2 regions of the Mycolicibacterium sp. XJ2546 genome follow, and region 1 is predicted to be linked to the other one. Evidence: predicted binding sites of a transcription regulator. Region 1 holds the regulator's gene; the other holds the start of a gene.
What was found. The regulator HspR, encoded in region 1, represses chaperone genes until heat shock. The targets are predictions, from matches to a motif close to ANNTGAGTNNNNNNNACTCANNT.
Positions count from the first base shown of each region.

Region 2: a site for HspR is predicted at 5,175-5,197, ahead of lon (endopeptidase La). Genes of this name have one in related genera too.

Region 1 covers NZ_JBEFRW010000004.1:66,670-77,120, forward strand. Annotated here, with positions in the region: gene ABQE44_RS09270 (GAP family protein) at 1-194, shown strand, start outside; gene ABQE44_RS09275 (TetR/AcrR family transcriptional regulator) at 189-803, opposite strand; gene ABQE44_RS09280 (ABC transporter permease) at 906-1,910, shown strand; gene ABQE44_RS09285 (FAD-binding oxidoreductase) at 1,927-3,093, shown strand; gene ABQE44_RS09290 (NAD(P)-dependent alcohol dehydrogenase) at 3,144-4,205, shown strand; gene ABQE44_RS09295 (aldose 1-epimerase) at 4,498-5,400, shown strand; gene ABQE44_RS09300 (sugar nucleotide-binding protein) at 5,639-7,087, shown strand; gene ABQE44_RS09305 (heat shock protein transcriptional repressor HspR) at 7,084-7,452, opposite strand; gene dnaJ (molecular chaperone DnaJ) at 7,452-8,636, opposite strand; gene grpE (nucleotide exchange factor GrpE) at 8,672-9,274, opposite strand; gene dnaK (molecular chaperone DnaK) at 9,271-10,451, opposite strand, start outside.
Region 2 covers NZ_JBEFRW010000011.1:138,575-149,025, reverse strand. Annotated here, with positions in the region: gene ABQE44_RS18530 (hypothetical protein) at 1-122, opposite strand, end outside; gene ABQE44_RS18525 (NAD(P)/FAD-dependent oxidoreductase) at 127-1,332, opposite strand; gene ABQE44_RS18520 (DUF72 domain-containing protein) at 1,344-2,114, opposite strand; gene ABQE44_RS18515 (endonuclease) at 2,111-2,758, opposite strand; gene lon (endopeptidase La) at 2,815-5,163, opposite strand; gene ABQE44_RS18505 (esterase family protein) at 5,372-6,376, opposite strand; gene ABQE44_RS18500 (alpha-hydroxy acid oxidase) at 6,569-7,819, opposite strand; gene ABQE44_RS18495 (alpha-amylase family protein) at 7,816-9,096, opposite strand; gene ABQE44_RS18490 (nucleoside deaminase) at 9,093-9,572, opposite strand; partial or broken gene ABQE44_RS18485 (tetratricopeptide repeat protein) at 9,583-10,451, opposite strand, start outside.

The DNA.
Region 1 (10,451 bases):
TGGCGTGGTTCGTGGTGGTCGCCGCGTCGTCGGTGGTGATACCGATTCTCGGCTACGCCGTGTCCGGGAAACGCCTCGACAACGCCCTGGCGCGGCTGAAGGACTGGATGGAGCAACAGCACGCGGTCCTGATGGCGGTGATCCTCGTCGTGATCGGGCTCATGGTGCTGTACAAGGGGATTTCGCACCTATAGCTCGTCGGTGAGGTACCGCGTCACCGTCGGGGCGATCAGCCTCACCACCTCGTCGTCGGGCAGGGCCGCCAACGGTCCGATCTTCATCACATACCGCAGCATCGCCATGCCGACGAGCTGGCTGGCGGCCAGCATCGCGCGCAGCCGCGCGTTCTCGTCACCGCCGAGCACGCCCGACACCGCGGTCAGCACGTAGTTCTGCATGAACCCGCGAAACGCCTCGTGGGCGTCGCTGTTGGAGGTGGCCGACTGCAGCATCGCCACCATGGTGGGACCGGTGTCGGGTTCGGCCCAGATCCGCAGGTATGCGCGCACCATCCGGGTGCCGATGTCGGGGTCGTCGCCGGGCGCGCCGGTGAGCGCGGCGATCAACACGTCGGGATTCACGATCAACCGCAACGACTCGCGAAACAGCTCGGCCTTCGAACCGAACAGATAGAGCACCATCGCCGGATCGACATGGCTATCCCGCGCGATCGCCCGCAGCGTCGTCTTGTCGTAACCCTCGGTGGCGAACCGCTTCTTGGCCGCCGCCAGCACCGCCTCCCGCGACACCGGGTCACCCTGGCGGCGGCCGCGCCGTTTGGCCACCCGGGCTGGTGAACGCATATTGCGACACTAACATTTCAATAACTGTTGAAATCCTTCCCCCAGCGGCGTTACGCTCGGCGCAAGGCATTAATTCAACACCAGATGAAAAGGTTTCGAACCATGACCGAAACACAGCTGGACACCTCGCCCTTCACTCCGAGCCACGAACCGTCCGCGGCGATCCGCGCGACCGGCATCGTGCTGGTGCTCACCGTCGTGGTCGCGATCGTCGCGCTGGCCTTCGCGCTGCCCGCCGTGCACACGGCGCCCCGCGACGTACCGATCGGCGCGGCGGGCCCGCAGGCCGCGGCGGGTCAAGTCGAGGCACTGCTGCAGCAGCAGGCCCCCGGCGCGTTCGCCGTCACCTACTATCCCGGCGAAGCGGCGCTGCGCGACGCCATCGAAAGCCGGGATGTCTACGGCGGCATGGCATTCAGTCCCGACGGGCGGACACTGCTGATCGCCACCGGGGCCAGCCCGGCCGTCGCGCAAATGCTCACCCAGGTCGCCAACGGCATCGCCAAACAGACCGGCGCGCAGGTCCAGGTCGAGGATCTCGCGCCGCCCACCGCCGACGATCCGCGCGGCATCGGGCTGGCCGCCTCGGCGTTGCCGCTCACGTTGGCCGCGCTGCTGCCCGCGATTGCGCTGGTCTTGGTGCTTCGGCGCGAGATCTGGACGCGAGTGGCGGCCATGATCGCCTTCGCCGCGGTCTCCGGCGTGACGATCGCGGCGCTGCTGCGCTTCGTGCTCGGCTCGATCGACCAGAACTTCTGGGGTGTCACCGCCGGTTTGACGCTGGGCGTGCTTGCCGCGGGGCTGACGATCATGGGGCTGGGCTCGGTGTTCGGGCGGATCGGGTTGATCGTCGGCGCGCTGCTGGCGGTGCTGGTCGGCAACCCGTTGTCGGGGCTGAACAGTGCGCCGGAGATGTTGCCCAGCGGCTGGGGTGAGGTCGGTCAGTGGTTGCCGCAGGGCGCCAATGCCACCCTCCTGCGGTCGACGGCGTTCTTCGACGGCGCAGGCGGGGCCGTGCCGGTCCTCGTGCTGAGTCTCTGGGTGCTGGCCGGTGCGGCTCTGATGGTCATCGCCGCGCTGCGCCAACGGAGCCGGGGGCCGAGCTGACTTACACTCGGGCGGCGTGGGACTCGACGACCGTGACGCGCTGCAAATGCTGCGCCACGCCGTCGACCCCGCGCTCGGCTCCGACGATCTGATCCGCACCTTCTACACCCACTGGTTCGCCACCGACCCGTCGGTGCGCGACTTGTTTCCACCCGATATGGCCCAGCAGCGCGCCGTGTTCGCGCAGGCGTTGACCTGGTTGTTCGGCGAACTCGTCGCGCAACGCGCCGACGAGCCGGTGACCTTCCTGGCCCAGCTCGGTCGCGATCACCGCAAATACGGTGTGACACAACAGCATTACGACAGCATGCAACGCGCCCTGCTGAGGTCGCTGCGCGATCACCTCGTCGAGCGCTGGGATGACAGGCTGGCCGAGGCCAGCCACGATGCGGTCGCGCTGTTCATCGGTGTCATGCGGGGGGCGGCCGAGGCCGAGGAGGGCCCGCCGTACTGCGACGGCACGGTGATCGAGCACATCCGCGCCACCCGTGACGTCTCGGTGGTACGCCTGCAACTGGACCGACCGCTGGCCTACCACCCCGGCCAGTACGTCACCGTGCAGGTGCCGCAGTGGCCGCGGCGGTGGCGGTATTTGAGCCCGTCGATTCCGGCCGAACCCAGCGGGGGCATCGAGTTCCACATCCGCTCGGTCACCGGCGGCATGGTGAGCACCGCGATCGTCGGCGAGACCCGACCCGGTGACCGGTGGCGGCTGTCCAACCCGCACGGCGGCCTGCACATCGACCGCAACGGCGGCGATGTGCTGATGGTCGCCGGCAGCTCCGGCCTGGCCCCGCTGCGGGCGCTGATCATGGACCTCACCCGGTGCGGGGTGAACCCCCGGGTGCAGCTGTTCTTCGGCGGGCGCTACCCCTGCGACCTCTACGACCTGCACACCCTGTGGCAGATCGCCTCGCAGAATCCGTGGCTGTCGGTGACGCCGGTGTCGGAGTACAACGTCGATCCGCCGTGGGCGTCGGAGTATCCCGACGTCAACCCGCCTCGCGGGCTGCACGTGCGCCAGACCGGCAGGCTGCCCGACGTGGTGACCCGGTACGGCAACTGGGGCGACCGCCAGATTTTGATCTGCGGCGGGCCGCAGATGGTCGAGGCCACCAAGGCCGCGCTGATCGCCAAAGGGGCGCCGGCCGAGCGGATTCAGCACGATCCGCTATCCAACTGAGCGGCGGGCTCATACACTGCTCAAGATCAGTTCAGGCTGAGGAGAAGCCTATGCCGACCATGCGCGCCGCACGGATGTACGGATACCGGCAACCGCTCAAGCTCGAAGAGATCCCGATACCCGACATCGAACCCGACCAGGTACTGGTGAAGGTGGGCGGAGCGGGCATGTGCCGCACCGACTTTCAGCTCATCGACGGCTACTTCGGGATGGATATGCCGCTGCCTGCGACCCCGGGTCACGAGATCGCGGGGACCATCGATCGGCTCGGCGCCGACGTTCCTGCCGCCGCAGCGTTGGCGGAGGGTGACCATGTGGTGGTCTTCGGGCCGCAAGGCGACGGCTCCTGCCGCCAATGTCATCGCGGCAACCAGCACATCTGCAACCAGGGCCACTGGATCGGTTTCGGGCCGCACGGCGGGTACCAGGAGTACGTCCCGGTCTCCTACCGACAGCTGATCAGGGTCAGCGGTCAGATGTCGGCCCTGTCCCTGGCGCCGCTGACCGACGCCGGCCTGACCCCCTACCGCGGCCTGAAGAAGCTCCGCTCCGCGGGGGTGCTCGGTCCGGGCACCACGCTGGCGGTGATGGGCGTCGGCGGGCTCGGCGCATACGCCGTGCAGTACGCGAAGCTGCTCGGCGCGGGGGCGACGGTGGTGGCGCTGGCCCGCAACGATGAAAAGCTCGCGCTGGCAAAAGAAAACGGAGCCGATCACACCATCAACATCGGCGACCGCTCCGACGATCAGGTGCGCGACGCGCTCGAGCAGGTCACCGGCCGACGGGAGTTCGACGCGGTCATCGAATGCGCGGGAGCCGAAACCAGCATCCGGCTGGCCTTCGCGCTGCTGGCCACCGAGGGCGCGGTCGCGACGGTGGGGCTGGTCGGCAATCGCGTCGACATGCCGCTGTTCCCTCTGGTCAGCCGCGAATACACATTGTTCGGTTCATTTTGGGGCAACTACAGCGACCTCACCGAGGTCGTGGCGCTGGCAGAGGCGGGCAAGATCAAAGATTCGGTGACGCAGGTGCGTTTCGAGGAGGTCAACGATCACATCGACGCACTGGGCCACGGCGATTTCGTCGGCCGCGCGGTGATCGTCTACGACTGACTGTCGGCGGGCACCCGTTGCCAGAAATCGTTGAACGCGATGCTGTCGAAAAGCGCTGTACCTCTGACGATTCGGTCGTCGGCGAGCGTCAGAAACCACGAATAGGTGTTGCGGTAGGCCACGCCGTCGCGAGCCGCGCCCTCAGCGCCTGATCGGGGCTGCCAGTGCCGTCGCTCCAGGCGCCGAAACCGGCGCGGACGATCTCAAGGTTGCGGGCTTCGGTTTCGTCGTGCGCCCGCGTATCTCCGATCACCGTTTGATCTAACCGCATCCGGTGGCAGGATCGGCTGACATGGCCGAGTTGGAGAGCGTCACGCTGAAGGATCCGGCATCGTCGATGACAGCGACGTTCGTCCCGACGGCCGGCATGGTCGGCACCTCGCTGGCCGACGCGGGTGATGAGTTCCTCGGCCAGCGCCGCGGGTTGGACGCGTACGTGACATCCGGCAAGACGATGGGCATTCCGTTCCTGTATCCGTGGGCAAACCGGTTGAGCGACAACACGTATAGTGTCGACGACGCTGTCGTCACCCTGACCGCCGGTGCCGGTGGCGTGCGCACGGACGAACACGGCGCTCCGATCCACGGTGTGCTGGCCGCCTATCCGGGGTGGCTGGTAACCGCCCGGTCGGAGAACTCGCTGACGGCTGTGCTCGACTACGGCGGCAAACCCAGGCTGCTGGCCTCGTTCCCATTCCCGCACCTGCTGGTCCACAGCGTCACGCTCGGCGAACGCAAGCTGACCATCGAAACCACCGTGATGGCGACGACGTCGGCGTCGGTGCCGTTGTGCTTCGGCTACCACCCCTATCTGACGATCCCCGGTGTGCCGCGCGAACAGTGGCGGCTGACCACTCCGGCCATGCGCCGCTTGCCGGTGGACGACCGGGGTATTCCGACCGGGGGGCATCAGGAGTGGCACGGCGGCACCGAACCGCTCGGCCGCGTCGAGTACGACGACGGCTTCGACAACGTGCCCGACGGGGCGGTGTTCTCGCTGTCCGGCGGGGACCACCGCCTCGACGTCAGGTTCGAGGCGGGTTATCCGGCGGCGCAGATTTTCGCGCCCGGCAGCGACGACGTCGTCTGCTTCGAGCCGATGGCCGCCCCGACCGACTCGCTGCGCCGCGGTACCTACCGCTGTGCCGTCCCGGGCAGGCCTGAAACGGTACGCTTTTCGATCAGCGTGCGGTGACCGTCACCACATCCCTGGCACCATGCGGTAGCGCACCTGGTCTTCGCCGCGGCGACTAATGCCAGAATCATTACATCGCCTATCGAATGCTTCCGTGCGCCCACGGTACGGAGACTTCGAGGAAGGTCTGTCTGCGACTATTGACTGGTATCGCCACCACGAAGACTGGTGGGCACCCGCTAAAGGAGCCACCGAAGCGTTCTACGCCCGACTCGGGCAATGACGGAGAAGCCAAGCAATGACGGAGTACGGCAAGACGTTGGGTGCCATGGACACCCCGATCCCGGGGCTGACCGTTTGGCAGCTGCCCGTCCACGGCGACAACCGCGGCTGGTTCAAGGAGAACTGGCAGCGCGCGAAGATGATTTCTGCCGGGATGCCGGATTTCGGACCCGTACAACACAACATCGCCTTCAACGAATCGCTGGGCACGACGCGCGGTATCCATGCCGAGCCGTGGGACAAATTCGTTTCGGTGGCGGCCGGACGGGCGTTCGGCGCCTGGGTCGATCTGCGTGCGGGCGAGACTTTCGGGACGGTGTTCACCGTCGAACTCGACCCTTCGCGTGCGGTTTTCGTACCCCGTGGGGTTGGCAACGCCTATCAGACCCTCGAGCCGAACACCGTCTACTCCTACCTCGTCAACGATCACTACTCCCCCGACGCGGACTACACCTCGGTGCATCCCGGCGATGAGCGCGTCGCCATCGACTGGCCAATTCCGTTGGACCAAGCGGTGTTGTCGGCCAAGGACCGAGCCCAGCCGCACCTGGCAGAGGTCGAACCCATTCCGCCGCGCAAGACCCTGATCGTCGGGGCGGACGGACAACTGGGCCGCGCATTGCGCCGTGCGTACGCTGATGCGCCGTCCATCGAATTCGCCGGGCGCGCCGATCTCGACCTAACGGGCGGTGACCTCGCTTCCGCCCGCGCATGGCGTGAGTACGACACGGTCATCAACGCCGCGGCATACACCAACGTCGACGGAGCCGAGACCGCGGAAGGTCGTGCCGCGGCATGGGCCACCAACGTCACCGGTGTAGCGGCCCTGGTGCGGGTCGCCGCTGAGCATGGCATCACCGTCGTGCATATCTCCAGCGACTACGTGTTCGACGGTACGAGCACGACGCCGTACCGCGAGGACCACCCGCCGGCGCCGCTGGGCGTATACGGACAGACCAAGGCCGCCGGCGATCAACTCGTGGCCACGCTTGCGCGTCACTACATCCTGCGCACGTCGTGGGTGATCGGCGACGGGCGCAACTTCGTACGCACCATGTTGTCGCTGGCCAGCAATGACGTGAACCCGGCCGTCGTCGACGATCAGTTCGGACGCTTGACGTTCACCTCGGAGCTGGCGCGGGCGATCCGACACGTCACCGAGTCCCGTGCACCCTATGGCACCTACAACGTGACGGGATCCGGGTCGGTTCGGTCATGGGCACAGATCGCACAACGCACGTTCGCCATCGCCGGCCATGAGCCGAGTCGAGTGACCGGCGTTTCCACCGCCGAGTATTTCGGCCAGGCCACCGGTCCTGTTGCTCCGCGCCCGACCAACAGCGTTCTGGACCTGAAGAAGATCGAGTCCACCGGATTCGTTCCCGTGGATGCCGACGAGATGCTGACGAATTACATCGAACTCGAACAGCAACGCCTGCCGACGCTGAACGCCGCCACCGACTAGCGCTGGTTGCGCGGCTGCCACACCACCAACGCGGTGCTCTTGGCCCGCGGCTGCGCCCGCAGCTCCTCGAGCTCGCGGGTCAACTCCTTGACGCGGGCCTGCAGCGCCTCGACCTGGTTGGTCAACTGGATGATGCGTTTGATCCCCGCGAGGTTGACACCCTCGTCCTGAGATAGCCGCTGCACCTCCCGCAGCAGGTCAACGTCGTGCTGCGAATAGCGCCTGCCGCCACCGGCCGTGCGCTGCGGGCGCACCAGACCCAGCCGGTCATAGGTACGTAGCGTCTGCGCATGCATACCCGCCAACTCGGCGGCCACCGAAATCAGGAACGTGCGCGCTTCATCGTTGGAACGCTTCGCCGCCATCACGCACCTGCCCATCCCGCCCGCGGGTCAAACCCGCTGGCCCGCTCGGCCTTGGCGTACGCCTCCAACGCCTCGACCGCGTCGCCCTCGAGGTTCGTCGGAACGGCCACCTTGACCGTGACGAGCAGGTCGCCGTGGCCACCGGAACGCTTGGGCACCCCACGCCCGCGCACCCGCAGGATCCGTCCGTCCGACGTTCCCTTGGGCACCCGCACGCCGACCTTGCCCTCCAGAGTTGGCACCGAAAGCGTTGTGCCCAACGCTAATTCATGGAAACTCACCGGCACGGTGACGGTCAGGTCGTCGCCCTTGCGGCCGAAAACCTTGTCCGGGCGCACATGTACGGTCACGTACAGGTCACCCGACGGCGCCCCGCGCAGCCCGGCCTCACCCTGTCCGGCCAGCCGGATCCGTTGGCCGTCCTCGACGCCCGGCGGGATCCGCACGTTGATCGTGCGGGTCCGGGTGGTCACACCGGTGCCCTTGCACTCCTGACACGGGTGCTCGATGATCGAGCCGCTGCCCCGGCATTCCGTACACGGTTCGGAGAACCCGAACGCGCCCTGGTTGCGGCTGATCACGCCGGCCCCGTTGCAGTTCGGACACACCTTCGGGCTGGTGCCCGGACGTGCGCCGCTGCCATGACAATTCGTGCACGGCGCGGGACTGGTGAGGCGCAGCGGCATCGCGACGCCCTTGGTCGCCTCGAGGAACGACAGCTCGGTCTCGGTCTCCAGGTCGTTGCCGCGACGGGGCCGGCTCGGCCGGGGCTGCTGTGCGCCCCGCCCGAACAGACCGCCGAAAAGGTCACCGATGTTCGCACCACCGGTCTGACCGGCCGCATCGAACAAGTCGTTCAGGTTGAACTCGACACCGTCGGAGCCGTAGCCACCACCGAAACCGCCACCACCGCCGCCGCCGAACCGGCCGCGACCGAAGCCACCGTTGGCGAAAAGCCTTCGGGTCTCGTCGTATTCCTTACGCTTGGCCGGGTCGGTCAGCACCTCCTTGGCTTCCGAAACGGCTTTGTACCGTTCCTCTGCCGCCGAGTTACCGGGGTTGCGGTCGGGATGGTTTTCGGCGAGCAGCTTGCGCGCCGCCCGTTTGATCTCCTGGTCGCTGGCGTCAGAGGAGACGCCGAGCTCGGAGTAGAAGTCCTTCTCGACCCATTCACGCTGGGCCATGTCGCGTCACCTCCTTACCATTTGCCTACTCGTTATTAGGATTCTGCTGCCTTCTCGTCCGATTCGTCGGTGTTATCCGACGTGTCGGCGGAATCGGGGACGGTGTCGACGACACCAACCATGGCGTGGCGCAGCACGAAATCGCCGACCTTGTAGCCGCGGCGCATCACGGCGCCCACGACGGGATGGCTGCCGTCGCCCTCGTGCTGAACGGCTTCATGCAACTCGGGATCGAAATCGTCGCCCTCGTCACCGAATGCCGAAAGGCCAAGCCCCTCAAGGATGCTGGTCAGCTTGTCAGCGACCGCCTTGAACGGCCCGGACTCCAGGTCACCGTGGCTGCGCGCCCGGTCCAGGTCGTCGAGCACCGGCAACAGCTCGGTGAGGACGGTGGCCTTGGACCGCTCGGCGATGACCTGCTGGTCACGCAGCGTGCGCTTGCGGTAGTTGTCGTACTCGGCCTTTACCCGCTGAAGTGTCGATTTCAGCTCGGTGACCTCCTGCGGCGAACCCCCGGCTTCCGGGGCCGGCTCGCCAGGAGCCGGCCCGGTCGCCTGTTCACGTACTTCGCCAGTGTCGGGGTCGATACGCCGCTTGTCGGTGACGGTCACCGGCTCGTGCGAATCGTTCTGGCTCACTTGTTCTCCTGGTCCTCGTCGACAACCTCGGCGTCCACCACGTCGTCAGCCGACGAGCCCGTGGCTCCAGCGTCGGCGGCACCGCCGCCTGCGGCCTGTTCGGCCTGGGTCGCCTCGTAGATCGCCTGGCCGAGCGCCTGGCTTTCGACGCCGAGTTGTTCCATCGCGGATTTGATCGCAGCGATATCGGTGCCTTCCAGCGCCTTCTTCGCGTCTCCGATCGCGCCGTCGACCTTGCTCAACGTCTCCTCGGGGACTTTGGATCCGCCTTCGGCCTCGCGCTGTTCAGCGACGAACTTCTCGGTCTGGTACACCAGCGATTCGGCCTGGTTTCGGACGTCGGCCTCCTCACGGCGCTTGCGGTCCTCCTCGGCATGGGCCTCGGCATCCTTGACCATCCGGTCGATCTCCTCCTTGGAGATACCGGAGCCCTCCTGGATGCGGATGGTGTTCTCCTTGCCGGTGCCCTTGTCCTTGGCGGTGACGTGCACGATGCCGTTGGCGTCGATGTCGAACGTCACCTCGATCTGGGGCACACCGCGCGGCGCCGGCGGAATACCGGTCAGCTCGAAGCTGCCGAGCAGCTTGTTGTGCGCGGCGATCTCACGCTCACCCTGATACACCTGGATTTGCACCGACGGCTGGTTGTCGTCGGCGGTGGTGAACGTCTCAGACCGCTTGGTCGGGATCGTGGTGTTGCGCTCGATCAGCTTGGTCATCACGCCGCCCTTGGTCTCGATACCAAGTGACAGCGGCGTAACGTCCAGCAGCAGAACGTCTTTCACCTCACCCTTGAGCACGCCGGCTTGCAGCGCGGCGCCCACCGCGACAACCTCGTCCGGGTTGACGCCCTTGTTGGGCTCCTTGCCGCCGGTCATCTCCTTGACCAGATCCGAGACCGCGGGCATCCGGGTGGAGCCGCCGACCAGCACGACGTGGTCGATGTCGGACACCGAGATGCCGGCGTCGGAGATCACCGACTGGAACGGCTTGCGGGCCCGGTCCAGCAGATCCTGGGTGATGCGCTGGAACTCAGCGCGGCTGAGCTGTTCGTCGAGGAAGAGCGGGTTCTTGTCGGCGTCAACGGTGATGTAGGGCAGGTTGATCGACGTCTGCTGGCTTGAGCTCAGCTCGATCTTCGCCTTCTCCGCGGCCTCACGCAGCCGCTGCATCGCCA
Region 2 (10,451 bases), on a different contig from region 1:
CTGGCCTGCGCGGTGGGCGGGGGTTCGCCGGTGTTGACGATCCGTTCTCCCGAGCAGCCCGCGCCGGCGACGGTGAGCGCTGCTGCCAACAAGGCCCACCGCACGGTGTTCTTCGTCCCCATGCGTTCAGCTGGCGCCGATCCGCTCCGGGCTGATCGGCTCACGCGATTGGATCAACGCCTTGAGGTCGTCGAGCCCCTCCCAGATGTTGACGTTCATCCCGGCGATAACCCGGCTGTCCGCGTCGAACCAGAACGCGGTGAACTCGCGTCCGGCTACGTCGCCGCGGAACGCCACCCTGTCGTATTCGCGAGCGTGGCCGACGTATTCCATTCCGAGGTCGTACTGGTCGGTGAAGAAGTAGGGCAGGTCGGCGTACTCGGCGGGTCTGCCGATCATCGCGTCGGCGGCGACGGCCGGTTGCTTGAGCGCGTTCGCCCAGTGTTCGGTGCGGATGCGCACGCCCAGCAGCGGATGTTCAGCGGCCGCGATGTCGCCGACGGCGTAGATGTCCGGGTCGCTGGTGCGCAGCGACGGATCCACCTGCACACCACCGTCGGCGATCGCCAACCCGGCGGCCTCGGCGAGCTCGATGTTGGGCGCCGCGCCGACGGCGATCAACACCTGGTCGGCGGCCACGGTGGCGCCGTCGCTGAGTTTCAGCCCGGTCGCGGCACCGTCGGCGACGGTGATCTCCTCCACGGTCGTCGACAACCGCAGATCCACGTCGTGCTCACGATGCAGGTGGGCGAACACTTCGCCGAGTTCGCGCCCGAGCGCGGCCTGCAGCGGCGCGCTTGCGGTTTCGACAACGGTGACGGCCGCCCCGTGCTCACGTGCGACCGCAGCCACCTCGAGGCCGATCCACCCCGCGCCGACGATGGCCAGCGAAACACCGTCGCCCAGCGCCGATTTGAGCGCGTCCGCGTCGTCGATGGTGCGCAGGTAGTGCACACCGGCCGAATCGGCGCCGGGAATGGGTGGTTTGCGGGGGCGTGAACCGGTGGCCAGCAGCAGCTTGTCGTAGCGCACCGGATCGCCGTCGGGCAGGGACACGGTGTGCGCGGCGGTGTCGATACCGGTCACTTCGGTGCCCAGTTGCAGTTCGATGTGGTGATCGCGGTACCAGGGCGCGGGCGCGACCGTGAAGTCATTGAGCGATTTCTTGCCCGCCAGGTAATCCTTGGACAGCGGAGGCCGCTCGTACGGTAGCTGCTCTTCGGCCGTGAACAATACGATATGACCGTCAAAGTCTTTGTCCCGCAGCGCTTCTGCAGCTTTGGCTGCCGCGAGGCCACCGCCGACAATGACGATCGTAGACGACGTTGTCATGCCACACGAGCTTACTCCCGGTGCATGATGGCCGGGGAGTCGGCGTCGGCGTCACCGGTTCGAGCCGTCAGCTCTTTGAGCAGCCGCGCGTTTCGAATGGCGTGCCCGCCGAGGTCGTTGTTGAAGTAGACGACCACCCGCTTGCCCTTGGCGTCCCATTCCAGGACGCGGTCGGCCCAGCGCCGCAGCTCATCGTCGGGGTAGGAGCCGGCATACATCGAGTTCTGGTCGGGGCCGTGCATCCGGACGTAGACCAGCTCGGCCGTCGCACGCGGCACGCACCGCAGACCCGCGCCGCTCATCACCACATACGCCGCGTTGCGGCGTTCCAGCAGGGCATACACCGCAGGATCGTCCCACGAGGGATGACGTAACTCCATCGCCACGGGGATCCGGTCGGGCATCAGGCGCAAAAACGTGTCCAGAAGTGCGTCGTCGCGTTCCAGCTGCGGATGGGGCTGTACCAGCAGCGCTTCGGAGCGGTCGCCGAGTGCGATCCAACAGCGCTCGAAGCGCTCGATCCAGGGCTCCGGCGCCCGCAGCCGGCGGTAGTGGGTCAGGCCGCGCTGGGCCTTCACCGACATCGTGAAGCCCTCGGGCAGCCGCTCACGCCACCCGGCGAACGCGCTGTCTTTGGGCCAGCGGTAGAAGCTGGCGTTGAGCTCGACGGTGTCGAACTCCTCGACGTAGCGAGCCAGTCTTTTGGCCACCGGCAAACCCGGCGGGTAGAGCACATCGGCCCAGTGCGCATAGGACCACCCCGACGTACCAATGCGGATCATCGCGACGACGAAACCTTTTCGCGCAGATCGTCATCCAACGATACCCGGACCAGCGCGGCAGCCAGTTTCGCCGTCGACCGTGGCGCCAGCTCGGCAAGCTCGTCGGCCCTGCCCGACAGCCCCAGCTTGTGCGCGCCGTCCATGGCGCGGTTGTCGAAGTAGGGCCGCGCCCACGTCCAGATGTCCTGCGCCTCGCGCAGGAAGATGTCGGCTCCGGTGTCGCCGATACCCTTGAACTGCTTGAGAAGTGCAGCCGCGGTGCCCGCATCGCCGTCGGCCTCGGCCGCCAACCGGCGGAGGTCACCGTGGTATTCGTCGCGGACCGTCCCGGCGATGTCGATGAGCCTGTCAGCCGAGCTCTCGTCATAGCGGACATAGTGGGCACGGCCGAACGCGCGGATCATCTGCTGACGATCCGCCTCGAGCACCGCGTCGGGTTTGCGCAGCCCATCCGCGAAGAGTTCGCGGGCCGCGCTCACCGCGATCGCGGCGTCGATCGGCTTGCTGGCCAGCATGCACAGCACCAGCAGTTCGAACAGCGGCATCGGCTGGTCCTTGAGCCGGATGCCCGCCTCGTCGGCGTAGGTGGTGCCGGCGTGCTCCAGCAGGCTCTGGACCAGTTGCTTGCGGTCAGAGGTACCCATTTGCGCTGACGTACCCGGGCCCGACTGGTAACAAACCACCGCGAGCTGGGCCCAGGTCAGGCCGCGGCCGTCGCGCCGGAGTCCTCGGCGGGCACCAGGGCCTGCGCGATGATGTCCGCGACGTCGGTCATCGGCTTGACCTCCAGCGCGTCGAGCACGTCGGCCGGGACGTCGTCCAGGTCGGCCTCGTTGCGCTGCGGGATGAAAACCGTTGACAGCCCGGCCCGTTGCGCGGCCAGCAGCTTCTGCTTGACGCCGCCGATCGGCAGCACCCGGCCGTTCAACGTCACCTCACCGGTCATGCCGACGTCCGAGCGCACCTGGCGCCCGGTGACCATCGACACCAGCGCGGTCACCATCGTGACACCGGCCGACGGACCGTCCTTGGGCACCGCGCCCGCGGGCACGTGCAGGTGGATCCGCCGTTCCAGCGTCGTCGGGTCGACGCCCAGCGCCTCGGCGTGCGAGCGCACGTAGGACAGCGCGATCTGCGCCGACTCCTTCATCACGTCGCCCAACTGACCGGTCAGGGTCAAAGTCGCTTCGCCGGCTTCACCCTTTCCGACGGCATTGGCCTCGATGTAGAGCACATCGCCGCCCATACCCGTTACCGCGAGCCCGGTTGCGACGCCCGGCACCGCCGTGCGCTCGGCCGACTCCGGCAGGAACCGCGGACGGCCAAGGTAGTCAACGAGATCGGCCTCGTCGACGACGACCGCACCCGGTTCGGTGGCCAGTTTGGTCGCGACCTTGCGCATCATCTTGGCCAGCAGCCGTTCAAACTGCCGCACACCCGGCTCGCGGGTGTAGTCGGCGGCGATCTTGCGCAGCGCGACTTCGGTGACCTCGACTTCATCCATGGTCAGCGCCGCACGTTCGCGCTGCCGGGGCAGCAGGAAGTCCTGCGCGATGGCGAGCTTGTCGTCGGCGGTGTAGCCGTCGATCTCCACCAGTTCCATGCGGTCCAGCAGCGCCGACGGGATGTTCTCGATCACGTTGGCGGTAGCCAGGAACACCACATCGGACAGGTCCAGATCCAGGTCCAGGTAGTGGTCGCGGAACGTGTGGTTCTGCGCCGGGTCCAAGACCTCCAGCAGCGCCGCCGCCGGATCCCCGCGGAAGTCCGAGCCGATCTTGTCGATCTCGTCGAGCAGCACGACGGGGTTCATCGAACCCGCCTCGCCGATCGCGCGCACGATACGGCCGGGCAGGGCGCCGACGTATGTGCGTCGGTGACCGCGGATCTCGGCCTCGTCGCGCACGCCGCCCAGGGCGACGCGGACGAACTTGCGGCCGAGCGCACGGGCCACGCTCTCGCCCAGCGACGTCTTACCGACGCCGGGCGGGCCGGCCAGCACCATCACCGCACCCGAGCCACGGCCGCCGACGATCTCCAGCCCGCGCTGAGCGCGACGCGCCCGCACGGCCAGGTATTCGACGATGCGGTCCTTGACGTCGTCCAACCCGTGGTGGTCGGCATCGAGAATCTCGCGCGCCCCCTTCAGGTCGGAGCTGTCCTCGGTCGTGAGGCTCCACGGCAGGTCCAGCACGGTGTCCAGCCAGGTACGGATCCAACCGCTCTCCGGGCTCTGGTCGCCGGCGCGCTCCAGCTTGCCCACCTCACGCAACGCCGCCTCGCGGACGTTGTCGGGCAGGTCGGCGGCCTCCACGCGGCTGCGGTAGTCATCAGATCCGTCGGGCTCACCCTCGCCGAGCTCCTTGCGGATCGCGGCGAGTTGCTGGCGCAGCAGGAATTCCTTCTGCTGCTTTTCCATGCCCTCGCGGACGTCCTCGGCGATCTTGTCGGTCACCTCGACCTCGGCGAGGTGCTCGCCGGTCCAGTCGATCAGCAGTCTGAGCCGCTCGGCGACATCGGGTGTCTCCAGCAGCTGACGCTTCTGCACCTGCGTCAGGTACGAGGCGTAACCCGCCGTATCCGCCAGCGCCGACGGATCGCTCAGCTGGTTGACGAAATCGATGATCTGCCAGGCTTCCCGGCGCTGCAGCATGGCCAGCAGCAGCTTCTTGTACTCGCCGGCCAGCGCCTTGACGTGCTCCGGTGCGGGATCCTCGATGACCTCGGTCACCTCGACCCACAGCGCGGTGCCCGGGCCGCTGGCGCCGGCGCCGATGTGTGCACGGCTCTCGCCGCGCACCACCGCTGCGGTGCCGTTGCCCCCGGCGATGCGGCCAATCTGCACGATCGAGGCCAGCACCCCATAGGTGGGGTAGCGGTCCTCCAACCGCGGCGCGATCAGCAGTTCGCCCGAACCATCTGACGCGGCGGCCCTAGCTGCTTCAATGGCCGCGCGTGCGGCATCGTCGAGTTCGATCGGCACCACCATCGACGGCAGCACGATCGGAGTGCTCACGAACAGCACGGGCACTGTTTTGGCTTCAGCCATCACACCTCCAAAGTTCAGTCAGATGGACTCAACCTTGGGCGTGGCGGGTTTGTTCCCGCGAAGCCGCCACTGTGTTCGCGAGACGTACACCAGGGCTGCGATCGTGGCCGCTCGAACGACCCTGGTGTAGCACTCGCGAACAAAGCCACCCAAACGGGCAGGGAGCCTGCCGTTCGGGGGTTACGGCAGGCTCCCTGTGTGGGGTGGTTTAGACGGCGCCGGAGGCTCCGAGCACCCGCTGGATGTCGGGCTTCATCTGCTCGAGCTGCTGGCCCCAGTAGCCCCAGCTGTGCGTGCCCTGTTCGGGGAAGTTGAACACACCGTTGGTGCCACCCGCGGCGACGTAGTTGTCGCGGAAGGTGATGTTGGTGCGCAACGTGAACCCTTCGAGGAACTGCGCGGCCATCAAGTTCTGACCGGCGGCACCGGAGTCCAGATCCGACGGGGTGCCGGTACCGCAGTAGATCCAGAGGCGGGTGTTGTTGGCGACCAGCTGACCGATGTTGACCATCGGGTCGTTGCGCTTCCACGCCGGGTCCGTCGAGGGGCCCCACATGCTCTCTGCGTTGAAGCCGCCCGCATCCTGCATCGCCAGCCCGATCAGCATCGGCCACCAACCCTCGGAGGGATTGAGGAAGCCCGACAGTGAAGCGGCGTAGATGAACTTCTGCGGGTGGTAGATCGCATACGTCAGCGCGCTGCTGCCGGCCATCGAGATGCCGACCACCGCGTTGCCGTTCTGCGACACGCCCCGGTTGGCCTCCAGCCAGGCCGGGAGTTCCTGGGTCAGGAACGTCTCCCACTTGTAGGTGTAGTCCTGGCCGTTACCCCGTGACGGCTGGTACCAGTCGGTGTAGAAGCTGGACTGACCGCCGACCGGCATGACGACCGACAGCCCGGACTGGTAGTACCACTCGAACGCCGGGGTTTCGATGTCCCAGCCGTTGTAGTCATCGCGGGCGCGTAGACCGTCGAGCAGGTACACCGCGTGCGGCCCACCGCCCTGAAACTGCACCCGGATGTCGCGGTTCATCGCCGCGGAGAACACATCCAGGTACTCGACGGGCAGACCCGGCCGGGAGAACGCGTTAGCGGTCGCCGACCCCCCGAAGATGCCGGCCAGACCGGGCAGGGTCGCCGCAGCTACGGCGGTCACCGCCAACCGGCGCAACAGTTTGGTTCTGGTACCTCGGTACCTCTTTGAGAACTTCATAACGGCAACCAACCCACCTTTCATCGCTTGTTACAAAGCAATTGCCGTCGCTTTCCTGCGTTATGAAACACGCACTCCGGCCCGGTCGACGCGCGCAACACTCGGTTGCCACGTCGCGGTTGGCTAACGATTACGACTCGCCGCGGACTCAAGGCCCGCCGATGTGCCGTGTGACCAGTGAGAAAGCAGTGACTAGTGTGACGACGGCGCTCGGGCCGAATCGCCACGCGATAACCGGTGCAGCTGGGTCACGTGGTGCGGGCCGAGTTCGTCCAGCGACGTCACACCGAGCAGCTTCATCGTGCGGCTGACCTGCGACGACAGCATCTCGATGGCACGTCTCACTCCGGCCTCACCGCCGGCCATCAGCCCGTAGAGGTAGGCCCGGCCCACCAGCGTGAAGCGTGCGCCCAGCGCTATCGCGGCGACGATGTCGGCTCCCGACATGATTCCGGTGTCCAGCAAAACCTCGGTGTCGCCGCCGAACTCGCGTGCGGCATGGGGCAGCAGGTGAAACGGCACCGGGGCGCGGTCGAGTTGGCGGCCGCCGTGGTTGGACAGCACGATCCCGTCGACGCCGAGGTCGACGACCGCTCTGGCATCGTCGAGCGTCTGAATTCCCTTGACCACCAGGCGGTTCGGCCACTGCTTCTTGATCCAGGCCAGATCCTCGAACGTGACGGTGGGATCGAACATCGTGTCCAGGTATTCGGCGACCGTACCGGGCCAGCGGTCCAGCGACGCGAACGCCAGCGGTTCGGTGCTCAGCAGATCGAACCACCAACGGGCGCGCGGTACCGCGTCCAGCACGGTGCTCAGGGTCAGCGTCGGCGGAATCGACATGCCGTTGCGGGTGTCCCGAAGCCGCGCACCGGCGACCGGAACGTCGACGGTGACCAGCAGCGTGTCGTAGCCGGCTGCGGCGGCGCGTTCCACCAGCGCCATCGACCGGTCCCGGTCCTTCCACATGTACAACTGAAACCAGTTGCGGCCGTGTGGGTTAGCCGCCTTCACGTCCTCGATGGACGCGGTGCCCAACGTCGACAGCGCGAAGGGGATACCCGCATCGGCTGCGGCACGGGCACCGGCAATCTCTCCTTCGGTGTGCATGAGCCGGGTGAACCCGGTCGGGGCGATGCCGAACGGCTGGGCCACCGCGGCGCCCAGCACGGTGCGGCTGGTGTCGACCGTCGCGACGTTGCGCAGGATGGCCGGATGAAATTCGATGTCGCGGAACGCTTGTCGGGCTCGAGCCAGGGACAGCTCGTCCTCGGCGGCGCCGTCGGTGTAGTCGAACGCCGCTCTGGGGGTGCGGCGCCGCGCCAGCAGCCGCAGGTCATCGATGGTCAGCGCGTCGGCCAGCCGGCTCTGCACGCCGAACCGTGGGGCGCGAAAACCCAGCAGCGGAACCAACTCCGCGGGCCGCGGTACCCGTCGCTTCACGACGGGTCCGGCGCGATGATCAGCCAGCCATGCGGTGCGACGTCGACCTCGTTGACCTCGTCCGGTGGCGGTGCACCGGATCCAGCGACGATGCGGCCCGGACCGAACCCGAGGTCGGTCATCACGACCCCAGCCGGCGCGTCGTCCATGTTGAGCGCGACCACCAACGTGTCGGTGCCGTTGCGGGTTTCGTACACGTACTGACGGTTGCTCAGGTGCAGCGCCGACGTGCGCGCATTGTGCAGCCAGGGATGTCGTCTGCGCAGCCCGATCAAGTGCTGATGCAGCCGGAACACATCGTGGCCGTACTCGTCGGCGGTCGGTGCGGGACCGAACTCCGGTCGCACCGCGTCGTCGCCGCCGAACCGCTCCTCTTTGACGCCGGTGTAGGCGAATTCGTCGCCGGCGTACACGCTCGGGGTACCGCCGGTCGTGAACAGCAGCACCAGCGCGTGTTCGAGATGGCCGGTGTGTTCGAGCCGGCTGGCGATCCTGGTCACGTCGTGGTTGCCGACGAACGTCAACGGGACGAAGGTGTCCAGGAATTCGTTGTGGCGCAGCAGCGCCCAGTCCAGTTCGTAGAAGTTGCCGTCGACAAGAGCGCTCCAGATCGCCTTCCACAGCTCGTACTGGGTCACCGAATCGAAGCGCGCCTGCGCGACCATCTCTGCGTAGTCGCCGTGGATCACCTCTGCGAGGAACCAGGCGTCGGGATAGGCCGCGCGCACGCGCGGCAGCACCGCGGCCCAGAACCGGTCGGGCACTGCGTAGGCCGCGTCCAGGCGCCATCCGTCGGCGCCGCGGCCCAGCCAGTGCGTCAGCACGTCGATGGTGTAGGAGATGACCTCGGGATTGTCGTGATCCAGGGCGATCAGGTCGCCGTGACCTTCGAATGTGTCAAAGCCGTTGGGGCCCTTTCGGAACCATTCGGTGCGGGCGAAATCAGCTGCGACGTGGTTGAATACGCCGTCGAGCAGGATCCGCAGCCCGCGGCTCTTGGCCTCGTTGACCAGCGCGTCGAAGTCGTCGTCGTCACCGAGCCGGGGGTCGATGCGGTAGTGGTCGACGGTGTCGTAGCCGTGGCTGCGCGAGGCGAACACCGGCCCCAGCGCGATCCCGGAGGCCCCGAGTTCGATGGCGTGGTCGAGCCACCCGATCACCCGGCGCAGCCGGTGTTCGGCAGGGCCCGGCGGCGGATCGGCCGGATACGCGCCGACGAAGCCCAATGGATAGATCTGCCACCAGATCACGTGCTGGACCCAGGCGGGCTCAGTCATGCCCGGTACTTCGCTTCGTAGAGCGCCTTCATCGGTTCGGCGAATTCGGCGACAGGACCGTCGGCCCTCACCCCGGGAGCGACAATGGTGATCGGCAGCGGCGCCACCGGCGACGGCGGTGCGCCCCACTCCTTCAGCCAGCCGCTCAGCTGCGCCGAGGAGGTCGCGTAGACGATGCGATCCAGGCCTACCCAGGCGTGCGCGGCCGAGCACATCGGGCAGTGCTCACCGGAGGTGTAGACGGTGGACCTGGCACGTTCGGCGGGGGTGAGGAAGGCGGCGGCCCAGCGCGCGATCGCGAACTCCGGGTGGCGGGTGTGGTCGCCGTCCTTGACCCGGTTGCGGTCCTCGAACCGGGTCTGGCCGTCGGCGTCGACCAGGATCGAGCCGAACGGCTCGTCACCGTTGTCGAGCGCCTCACGCGCCAACTCCACGCAGCGGCTCAGGCGGGCGAGGTCGTCGTCGCTGAGTGCCATCGACCGCAGTCTACGGGGCGCTGACCTCCAGACGACACGCACATGAGGCCGCGATCGGGACATCGGCACGCGCCATGGCCAGCGCCAACTGCTGACCGATGATCGTGGCTTCGTCGATGCGGCCCAGCCGCTGCAGGCATTCGTGGTAGCCGTGCAGGCTCCACACGTTGTTGGGGTGCTGGCAGGGCCGCGGCAGGGTGCGATCGAGCCCGAGGTCGGCGGCGTACACGCTGGCCGCCCGCTCGACGTAGCCTTGCTCGAGCAGTAGCGCGCCGTAGGCGTGCCGGGTGGGCTGCATCCAGCCCCACGGCTCGTCGTAGGGCAGCGCGTCGTCGAGCGCGATCGCCGTCTCCAGTCGCGCGAACGCTTTGTCGAATTCGCCGTCGCGGTAGGCGATCTCACCGGCGAGCATCTGCGAGGCGATCGCCAATATGTCGAGCACGGTGTTGTTGAACAGATACCGGGTGTCGGGGATGCGGCCGTAGACTTCAAAAACGCGTCGCGCTCGGCGTGGGCCGCGACGAGGTTTCCCTTCACCGCGTGGGCCACGCCGCGGCCGTAGTGGATGGTGGCCGCTGTGGAGCAGTACAGGTCCAGATCCTGCGGCAGCCGCTGGGCGATCAACTCGTCCCAGCGGCCGAACCGCACCAGCGCGTGGATGCCCAACGGCACGAACGCCTCGAGCCAGTCGGCCATCGGCGGGCTCTCGATCCGCAGCAGGTCCGGCGTCAGCTGATCGACGAGTTCGTCGGCGGCGGCGAACGCGGCGCGCGAATTGCCTTCCAACATTGCCGAATACACGATGAAGTGCAGGTTGTGGGCGCGGTAGAGCGAGTAGAAGTTCAGCGGCCCTTCCCGGTCGACGAACCGCCGGTCGAC